Regions from separate parts of the Bradyrhizobium sp. USDA 3240 genome, predicted to be linked through region 2. Evidence: riboswitches for the same ligand, from Rfam matches in the RefSeq annotation. Region 2 holds a riboswitch; the other holds the start of a gene.

Region 1 (5,061 bases), 1.9 Mb from region 2:
GCGCGGCAACAACATCATCGCCTTCACGCTCGACTGAGCCGAGACGGGATGCATAATCGCACGTGCAAGCATTGGCGGGACCGGTTCGGTCCCGCCTTCGCTTTGTTTGATGAAAGTTCTAACCGCGTCATTGCGAGCGAAGCGAAGCAATCCATCGTGTCACCTATGCGGAAGCATGGATTGCTTCGTCGCTATCGCTCCTCGCAATGACGCAGGTGGACGGATACTGCGCCTTAGGATGAGCAGATGCTTGGTAAATTGATGATGTGCGGCGCCGCGCTGCTGCTGATTGCGGCGCATGCGCGCGCGGAGACGATCGAGGAGAAGGTGCAGGTCTGCACTGGTTGCCACGGCGAGGACGGCAAGCCCGTCGACAAGACCATTCCGACGATCTGGGGCCAGCAGGCCGGCTATCTCTATATCCAGCTCCGCGATTTCAAGCGCGGCGATCGCAAGAGCGAGATCATGCAGCCGATCGCGACCCAGTTCGAGCGCGACGACATGCTGGCGATCGCGGAATATTTTTCGCAGAAGCCGTGGCCGAATCTCGGCCAGCCGAGCGCGCCCAAGGACGTCGCAGCGAAGGCACTCAGCGCCAGCGCTTCGGTCGGTTGCCCGGCCTGCCACCTCGATCGCTTCCAGGGCGACGGCACGGTGCCGCGGCTCGCCGGGATGGGACGGGACTACCTCGCCAAGACCATCGCCGATTTCCGCACCCGCGCCCGCGGCAACAATCCCGGCATGTCGGACCTCATGATAGCGACGTCGCCGGACGACCTCGACGCGCTGGTGGACTACCTGGCGGGGTTGTAGCGGCGGGCAGGTTGACCCTCACGCGCGCGCAGGGCTGTCGCATATGCGTTTTTGGCGGTCGGGTCGGGCGCGAGCGCCCGACCCCGTTCCGCGTATCTGAGCGTCAAAGTTCCGGTCAGTTCGGTCGAGACCCGGACACCACGCCTGGAACAGGAAAAGCTCGGCACATCTCGATGCACTCCGACCTGAGACGCGCGAGGATCGCATCGTCTCCGTTCGCCTGCAGAGCCCCCGCAATGAACTCGCCGATACGGCGCATTTCGGAATCTCCCATGCCACGCGTGGTCGCTGCCGGTGTCCCAATTCGAATACCGCTTGGCCTGAGCGGCGGACGCGGATCGTCTGGAATAACTTGCTTGTTTGTGGTGATGGCGATGGCATCGAGCACGTCCTCGGCTGCTCGCCCGTCCAGCCCGACGGACGCTATCGTATCGACGACCATCATGTGATTGTCCGTCCCGTCCGTGACCAGCTTCATCCCGCGTTCCATCAGCGCGCCGGCAAGAACCTTCGCGTTGCGCAGAACCTGTCGCGCGTAAAGCTGGAAATCCGAGGTCGCCGCCTTCTTGAGCGTCACGGCAGTCCCGGCCACGACGTTCATGTGAGGTCCGCCCTGCAACCCGGGAAAGACGGAAGCATCGATCCGACCGGCATTTTCCTTCCGGCACAGGATGATCCCGCCGCGGGGGCCGCGCAGTGTCTTGTGGGATGTCGTCGTCATGACGTCGAAGCCGGCATCAAGCGGATTGCGCATGACATTCGCGGCAACCAACCCTCCATAGTGGCTCACGTCAGCCATCGTGAGCGCGCCAACTTCGTCGGCGATATTCTTGAACGCCGCATAGTCCAGGTCGCGCGGATAGGAGCTGTAGCCGCACAACACCATCTTCGGACGCGCTTCACGCGCAATCGCGCGCAGTCCATCGAAATCTATCGCGCCGTTTGACGGTGCCGTCTTGTAGCGAACGAAGTTGAACAAACGCCCCATGTGGGACACCGGCGCGCCGTGGGTGAGATGACCGCCGTGGGACAGGTCCATGGCGAGGATCGTGTCGCCGGGCTGCAACAGGCTGAGGTAGACGGCCTGATTCATCGGTGATCCGGAAAGCGGCTGAACGTTGGCGTGCTCGGCACGAAAAAGCGAGCAGGCCCGCTGGCGTGCGAGGTTCTCGACGTCGTCCGTATACTGCTGGCCGCCGTAGTATCTGCGTCCCGGATATCCCTCGGAGTATTTATTGGTGAAGACCGATCCGAGCAGTTCAAGCACCTCCGGATAGGTGTAATTCTCGGACGGAATCAGTTCGACGCCGTCCTGTTGACGGCGCTCTTCCCCGACAAGGGCAGCGGCGATCTCTTGATCGTTGATGGACAGTTCGTTGCGAAACGACGGCATGATCGGGCTCCTCAACACGCTGTTTTTCCAGCAGATTGGTTGCCCAGGCGATCGGCGTCGGAACCCTTCGCGCTTCCCCGTGGTCTATTCCACGTTAGCTCGCCAGTCGCGCGATAGGACGAATGAGCACGGAGACTCTTCGCAAAGGAGAATTTAGCCGACCTGCGGACCTTCCGCAACCAATGAGTCCATCGCGTCAAGCTTCAGCGCGGCGTCAGCTCCTCGCGCAGCGCGGACAGGATCGTGAGATCGGCGGCGTGCTTGCCGGCCTTGTCGGCCAGCGCCGCATCGGCGCCGTGGGCGAGCAGCGCCTTCGCGATCGCCGGGTGGTTGCCTTCGGCGGCGATCATCAGCGCCGTGCGTCCGCGCGCGTCGCGATCGTCGACCCTGGCGCCTGCGTCCAGCAGATACGCGACGACCTCGAGCGCCTGCGCCTCCGGCACGGTCTCATCCGGTCCGGCCGCCCACATCAGCAGCGTGAGGTCGTTGGCGTAGCGCGTGTTGATGTCGATATCGAGTGCGAGCAGCTGCTTGACGATGCCGAGCTGGCCGCCGGCGGCCGCATACACGACCGGCGGCTTGCCGGTGTCGTCGGCCTTGCGGCCGTCGGCGCCGTGCGCCAGCAGCATGCGCACCACCATGTCCCGGCCGGCATAGGCGGCGGCCGCGACCGCCGAAGCGCCGCTGCGTCCGGTGAGATTGACGTCGGTGCCGCGATCGATCAGCCGCTGCACGATCGCGACATGGCCGCGCTCGGCGGCAAGATACAGCGCGGTCGATCCCGCGAGGTTGCGCGCATCGACCGGCGCACCGCGGGCCAGCAGCAGGTCGACCATGTCGAGATGGCCGGAGCGGGCGGCATGGCTCAGCGGCCTTGCGCCGAGCCGGTCCCGCGCATCGACCGAAGCGCCGCCATCGAGCAGCGCGGTGGCGAGGTTTATGCAATCGGCATTGGCGGCCGAGAATAGCGTCAGCGAGATCTCGACTGCGCTGAGCTGGGCCTTGTCGGTTTCGTATTTGCGGGTCAGCTCGCGGCAGCGTGCCGGGTCGGCCGCAGCAGAGCTGCTGTGAGCGTGGCCCGCAACAAACAGCGCGGCGAGGGCGATGCGGCGATACAAGACGTGTCCTCCGTATGGCCTGCTGACAGGTCAGCCATTTGGATTGAGCGTCGCATGATCCTTGGATGCTGCCAAGCCGCGCAGCGATTTTGAAGCCGCGCAGCGAAGTCGAGCCGCGCGGCGACGGGATGCCGCGCGGCGTTATCCAGCTCTAGCCGGTCTGCCCGGTGCTCGCATTCGCAACGGCGCGCGCGACATTGGCGATCACCTCGTTGCACTTCTCCATCGGAGCACTTGCCCCGGTCAGGTAGACCGTCACCACGATCGGCTTGCGGCCGGGCGGCCAGAACACGCCGATGTCGTTATAGGTGCCGCGATCGCCGGTGCCGGTTTTGTCGCCAACCCGCCAATCCCGCGGCACGCCGGCGCGCAGCCTCGTGTCGCCGGTCTTGTTGGCGACCATCCAGTCGACGAGTTTCTGGCGCGAGGCGGGTTGCAGGACATCGCCGATCGCCACGCGCTGCAAGCTTTTCAGCATCGCAACCGGGCTCGTGGTGTCGCGCAGATCGCCCGGCACGGCTTCATTCAGCGCCACCTCCCAGCGATCGAGGCGGCTGACATTGTCGCCGATGGTGCGGAAGAAGCTGGTGAAGCCGGCAGGCCCGCCGATCTCGCGCAGAAGCAGGTTGGCGGCGGTATTGTCGCTGAGCGTGATGGCGGCCTCGCAGAGTTCGGACAGCGTCATGCTCGATCCGACGTGTTGCTTGGCCACCGGCGCGTAGGCCAAGATATCCTTGGCCTCAACCTGCACGCGCTGGTCGAGGCTGGATTCGCCGCGGTCGACCCGGTGCAGCACCGCGGCCGAAGCCAGCGCCTTGAAGGTGCTGCACATCGGGAACCGCTCGTCACCGCGCCGGCTCGCGCGCAATCCGGTCTCCATGTCGAGCGCGGCGACGCCGAGCCGGCCGCTGGTCGCGAGCTCAATGCGTGCAAATTCTTCCTGCAGCCGCTTTGCCGGCTCGCCTGGTCCCGCCGCCGCGCTCTGTCCTGCTACGGCGCTCTGTCCTGCTACGGCGCTCTGTCCTGCCGCGGCGCCTGGCCGCGGCAAAGTGCAGGAAACCGCAAGGCCCAGCGCGCGCAATCCGAATGTCCGTCTCGTCAGCATTTCTCGTCTCCGTTGGCGGCGCGAACCTGCCGGGCGGCGTGACGGAGCACAAACAATCATTTATACAACGAGGCATGAGGAAAACTTGGTCATGACGCCATGCGCCGGCACCTCCCGCTGAACGCGCTACGCGCCTTCGAGGCCTCCGCGCGGCTGTTGAGCTTCACCCGCGCGGGGCTGGAGCTGCGCGTGACGCAGACTGCGATCAGCCACCAGGTCAAGCAGCTCGAGGATACGCTCGGCGCGAGCCTGTTCCGCCGCCTGCCGCGCGGACTGGTGCTCACCGACGAAGGGCTGGCGCTGCTGCCGGTGCTGTCAGACGCGCTCGAACGGATCGGTGCGGCGATCGACCGCATCGAGGCCAAGGGCACGCGCGAGGTCGTCACCGTCGGCTGCGTCACGACGTTTGCGACCGGATGGCTGCTGCAGCGGGTCGATCGCTTCAAGCGCGCGCATCCCTATATCGACCTGCGCCTGCTCACCAACAACAACCGCGTCGACATCGCGGGCGACGGGCTCGATCTTGCGCTGCGCTTTGGCGACGGCTCCTGGCATGGCACCGAGGCGATCCACCTGCTGTCCGCGCCGCTCTCGCCGGTGTGCTGCGCTGACGTGGCGGGCCGATTGCGCAA
Region 2 (5,061 bases):
TGAGCCCGGTGGTGTCGACGAAGAATGTGTGCTCGCCGAACACGCTGTTCAGCTGCGCCACCGCCGGATGATCATCCGGAAGCACCTGCGCGTTCAGTTGCGTCATGGTCTGCTTGACTTGCGTGGAATTGAGCTTCATCCGCTGTTCCTTCTTTGTTGGTTCCGGCCTTGGATGTTTCCCTGGCTGGTTCCTCCCCGCCCGCACCCCTCGCCGGGGGCTTCGAAGTCTCGAACCGATCAGGCCACGAAACGTTCCGAGCGCGCGACGCATTGACCGCCTGCGCGCGGGTTCCAGATCCATCGCTGTGTGCAGTGTGGCCGACGCGAGGCGCAACGGCTCGCTACGTGGCAGAAGGCTTCTTCCTGGCGAGCCCTTCGAGATGCACGCGGCGCGCGGCGGATTTGCGTGCGCGCGCCCTGGTGCGGCATGCCCTGCAGCGCACGGCCTTGGTGAACACGTCGCCCTTGGCAGTCTCGTACCACCATTTCTGCTGCAACGGCGTCCAGACCTCGGCAACGCCGCAATCCTTGCAGACGAACGGCTCGGGCCGATAGGTTCCGCGTTCGACGAAATCAGGAATCGAATAGCTGTTCGTGGGTGCGAGCTGGCTCGTGACCACCGGAACCTCGTCGCGCGCCAGCGCGATCTTGTAGTCGCGCAGGCGCAGCCGTTCGGCGGCGCGTTGTGCCAGCGTGCGACGCCATTCCTCAGCCTTGTGCTGCTTGGCTTCGATCTCGCTGCGCGTCTGCTTGCTGCGCTTCACGCCCACACCATCCGTCTTGCACCGTATCGACGAATTTGCCGCCCGGCGGTCCGGCCATATCAGGACGACGTCATTGATACGCCCAGTTCGGGGCAGGCTTGCCATGGTAGCCGCAGCATTGCCGGGCGGCCAGATCGATCCGGGCAGAGGTTATGTCCGCTGCTGCTCCGCCGGCCGCATGTGGATCAGCGCATCGAGAACCAGGACAAGGACGGGGCGCTGCTCGTCGTTGACGAGCTCGGTCTTGAAGATCACGACGGCGTCGCGCCGTTCCGGTCTGACGGTGATTTTCTGGATCTGGGATTGCCCGGTGAGCGTGGCGCCCGGGCGGACAGGGCTCGGCAGACGGATCTCGAAGCTCCGCCCGACGATGCCCGCCACCTTGGTCCAGATCGCCTCCACGACGAGCCGTTGATAGATCGCGATGGTGTTGAAGCCGCTTGCGATCAGTCCGCCGAACGGGCCCGCCGCAGCCGCGACGGGATCGGTATGGATCGGCACCGGATCATATTTGCCGGCGAACTCCAGGATCTCGGCTTCGCCGATGGTGTAGGTGCCGAGCTGGAATGTCTGGCCCTCGGTGAGATCTTCCGCATACAGCATCGCCCGCCTCCGTGTGTCGCGCGACGATAGACCAATGCTGCGGGCGTTCCATTACCTCTGGGGTCACATCCAGGCACGAGACGCGCGCGGAGCCCGCCGCTCGCGCCTCGCAGCAGGCATCCCCCGCTGTTGCAGCCGGGCCGCCCGCGCCTTGGCGGCCTTCACGGTGTTCTCCATCAGGCAGGCGATCGTCATCGGGCCGACGCCGCGTGGCACCGGCGTGATCGCGCCGGCGACCTGCACCGCCTCGTCGAAGAAGACGTCGCCGCACACCGCGTAGCCGCCCTCCGGCTTCTCGACGCGCGTGGTGCCGACGTCGATGACGATGGCCTGCGGCTTGATCCAGTCGCCGCGCACGAGGGCAGCCTTCCCCACCGCGCTGACCAGGATATCGGCCTGACGGCAGATCTTGCTGATGCCGAGGGTGTGGATATGGGTCTGCGTCACGGTCGCCTGCTCCTGCAGCAACAGCGCGGCCATCGGCTTGCCCACGATATTGGAGCTGCCGATCACCACGGCATGAGCGCCGGTGAGATCCGGCCGGATCGACTTGATCAGCCTGAGGCAGCCGAGCGGCGTGCACGGCACCAAGGCATCGTCGCCGTGAAACAGCCGGCCTGCGTTCAGCGCATGCAGGCCGTCGACATCCTTCGCGGGATCGACCGCCGCCATCACGCGCAAGGCGTCGATATGCGCCGGCAGCGGCAGCTGGATCAGGATGCCGTCGATATCGTCACGCGCGTTGAGCGCATCGATCCTGGCCAGCAGATCGGCCTCGCTGGCGTCATCCGGCAGGCGTTCGACCTCGCCGCGCAGGCCAAGCCGCCCGGCCATCCTGACCTTGCTCTGCACGTAGATCTGGCTCGCCGGGTCATCGCCCACCAGCACGACCGTGAGCCCGGGGGCGCGGGGCAGCCGGTCCAGTTCGTTCGCAACCTTGTCGATGACAATTTGGGCATGTGCATGCCCGTCAAGAATGTTCGCCGTCATGGCACCTCCGTTTCGAAGCGGTGCCCAGGCGCGCGGCGTTCAGTCTCTGCGCTCCCCGATGGTGGTCCATCCAAGCGCCAGTCGCGCAGATCGCGCCGTCATAGCCGCCCGGCCCGGCAAACGCAAATCACGCTCCCTTGCGGCCGAACCGGCGACGAATTGCCCCTGCTTTGCCGGTGGATCGGTGCCGGGCAGGCCCCCTCCGGGGGTAGGATTCGGGCAGAACTTGCGATAAGCCTCGGCGCTTGCCGGGCTTTTCCGATCCCCGGCGCCATCCTTCCGGTCATCACGCCACTTCGGATATTTTCATCATGAGACATATCATCCTCGCGCTGGCGCTCCTCTGCCCGGCCGCCGCGCTTGCCCAAGGCACCGCTCCAGCCACCACGCCACCCCCCGCCGCCGACAAGCCGGCGGCGGCCCCGCAGCCGATGGTCGGCGACAAGCCGCTGGTCCAGGTCGGCAAGAAATCGGCAGCCAAGAAGGGCGAAAAGGCTGCACCGGGCAAGCCGCAATCGGTCGCGCAGAAGCTCCAGGCCTGCCAGGACATCGACGACGCCACCAAGGAGCGGCTGATGTGCTACGACGAGATCTTCAAGCCGCAGCCCAAGCCAAAAGCCGCCCCTGCCAAGGGCGTTGCCGATTGTCGGTTCGTCAAGGAAGAGGACGAGCGGCTGACCTGCTACAACGGCTTCGCCGACAAGATTCCGCGCCTGCCGCGCTAACCGGTTCCGGCCACCCGGCCGCCTACCCGCAACCGGTTACCCGCCTGATCTCGCGGACATGAAAATGCCGCCGCAAGTGTTTGCGGCGGCCTATCGATTGCCGGTTGCGGCGTGTCCTTGTCTACCAGGTGCCGAAGCCGCCGAAGAAGCCCATCCGCGGCTGCTGCTGCGCGACACGGTAAGGCTGATACATGCCGGGCTGGGCCAGCCGCATCGGCTGCTGGGAATGCGTATGGCTGCGCGCAATCTTGTGCTTCTTCGGCGCCTGCACCGGCTGCTCGGCCGGCTTCGCCTCGGCCACCACGGTGCCTTTCTGTGCGTCAGCCTTCTCCGGCGGAATGAACTGGGCGAACGTGTTGCGGACGCGGGCCTGCGCCGATGCGTCGCTGGCAGCCGGCGGGGCCGCTGCGGCAACCGCGTTCACCTGCGACGGAACGAGGGTCGGCAGGTTGGTGTCGTACACCACCCGCTCCGGCAGTTTCTGGGTCGACTTGATGCGTACCATGGTCTTGCTGTCGACGCCGGGCGACGACAGGCCCTGGCTGGCGACCACGGCCTCCTGCGGTACAAAGGCATTGACGACGAACAGCAGCGCAAGCAGCACGCCACCAACGAACAGGAAATAACGCGCCACAGGCATTTTAGGTGCTCCCCCCGCGCTACGGGCGCGGTTCAACTCGACGCGACGACACCAGCCATCGCGCAACGAATTCATCGTCCGCGCATGATCACCCGGACAGACGCCATCCTGCGCTTCCGGGTCGTTCTCTAACGGTCGGCTTATTAGTTAGTTCCTGCCTGGCCGTTACGGTTCACCCGGCAAGTCAATTCCCGGTCACTTTTTCGGGATGCAGGGACTAAGCCCGACTGGCGGTCACGACGGTGCATTTCGCCTTGTTTGCGTTAACGTTTACGAACCCGATCAGCATTCGCGGATAGGTCTTGCGGCTCTTCATAGCGATGGTGTCCGGGATCAGCCGCTTGCGTTCCGTCACGGGGCTGCCGTCGCTGCGGATGAAGGCGCAGGCGATCTCGATATCCTTCACCGCGAAATCATTGGCATTGCGCACCGTCAGGGTGACCAGCACCTTCGAACCCAGCCCGCCGCGCCGCCAGGATTGCGAGGCGATCCGCAGCCGGTCCAGCGGCGATCTTTCGGTTCCGGGCTCGGACGCTTTGGCCGCCTCGGCTGGCTGCGCGGCGGTGGCCATGCCGACCGTGGCCGGTTCACCTGCCGGTGCGGCCGGCGCATCCCTAGCGGCTTGATTTGTGATTTGGGCAGGCTGCGCACCGGTCGATGCATCCCGCGCGGAGCGGATGACGGCGGAAGACGCCGGCCTGACATCCTGCTCTCCGGCATCACTCGGCTCAGGGAGCATGAACCAAGCCGCAATCCCGGCAACCGCGATCGCCGACAGCAGCAGGCTGACGCAAAGGCCGCCCTCACCGAGACGTCCGGCGGTAAGCCTTCGAAACGACGCCAAGCCGATCCGCATCGTCGTGCCCTCACCCTCGACGCCCGATCGAGCCGCCCAGCACAGAAGCCGCGGGCATCTCAGCATGCGGCATCCGGGACGGCCGCAGGTCGAGCGGCCACGCGAAACCAATCACCGACGGCCGGAATGGTTTCATTCCGGGACGACAATCTTGCGGCTGGCATCACGGAGGGATGGCATCCCAACGGGCCCCTCGCTAGATTTGCGCCGCCCGAGAGCGAGTGCCGCGCACGCAAGCGGCGCGAGAACAACGAGGAGATCGCAATGCCTGTCGTCACCTGGGACCACGTCCATCTGCGCAGTCCCGATCCCGAGGCAACCGCGACCTGGCTGCGCGACATTCTCGGCGGCGAGATCATCCGCGGCCCCGGCCGCATCGACGTCCAACTCGGCGGCGCCAAGGTGTTCATCGCGGAGGTGACGCAAGGCGACGGCGTCAACGCCCCGCCGGTGACGCCGTATCAGGGGCTCGATCATTTCGGG

The links. A riboswitch is a leader RNA that binds a small molecule or an ion and turns the genes downstream of it on or off. The one in region 2 is predicted to bind ZMP and ZTP.
Region 1: another riboswitch for ZMP and ZTP. It lies ahead of ACVIGA_RS12535 (serine hydroxymethyltransferase); the one in region 2 lies ahead of ACVIGA_RS03250 (bifunctional 5,10-methylenetetrahydrofolate dehydrogenase/5,10-methenyltetrahydrofolate cyclohydrolase).

The regions. Positions count from the first base shown of each region.
Region 1 covers NZ_JBSSGD010000002.1:2,496,559-2,501,619, reverse strand. The annotation lists gene ACVIGA_RS12545 (outer membrane protein assembly factor BamB family protein) at 1-37, shown strand, start outside; gene ACVIGA_RS12540 (c-type cytochrome) at 247-813, shown strand; gene ACVIGA_RS12535 (serine hydroxymethyltransferase) at 929-2,206, opposite strand; ZMP/ZTP riboswitch at 2,241-2,326, opposite strand; gene ACVIGA_RS12530 (ankyrin repeat domain-containing protein) at 2,410-3,324, opposite strand; gene bla (class A beta-lactamase) at 3,476-4,429, opposite strand; gene ACVIGA_RS12520 (LysR substrate-binding domain-containing protein) at 4,529-5,061, shown strand, end outside.
Region 2 covers NZ_JBSSGD010000002.1:559,657-564,717, forward strand. The annotation lists gene ACVIGA_RS03235 (hypothetical protein) at 1-139, opposite strand, end outside; gene ACVIGA_RS03240 (zinc-ribbon domain containing protein) at 342-764, opposite strand; gene ACVIGA_RS03245 (MaoC/PaaZ C-terminal domain-containing protein) at 915-1,367, opposite strand; gene ACVIGA_RS03250 (bifunctional 5,10-methylenetetrahydrofolate dehydrogenase/5,10-methenyltetrahydrofolate cyclohydrolase) at 1,431-2,357, opposite strand; ZMP/ZTP riboswitch at 2,373-2,452, opposite strand; gene ACVIGA_RS03255 (hypothetical protein) at 2,669-3,082, shown strand; gene ACVIGA_RS03260 (hypothetical protein) at 3,204-3,722, opposite strand; gene ACVIGA_RS03265 (hypothetical protein) at 3,940-4,293, opposite strand; gene ACVIGA_RS03270 (VOC family protein) at 4,843-5,061, shown strand, end outside.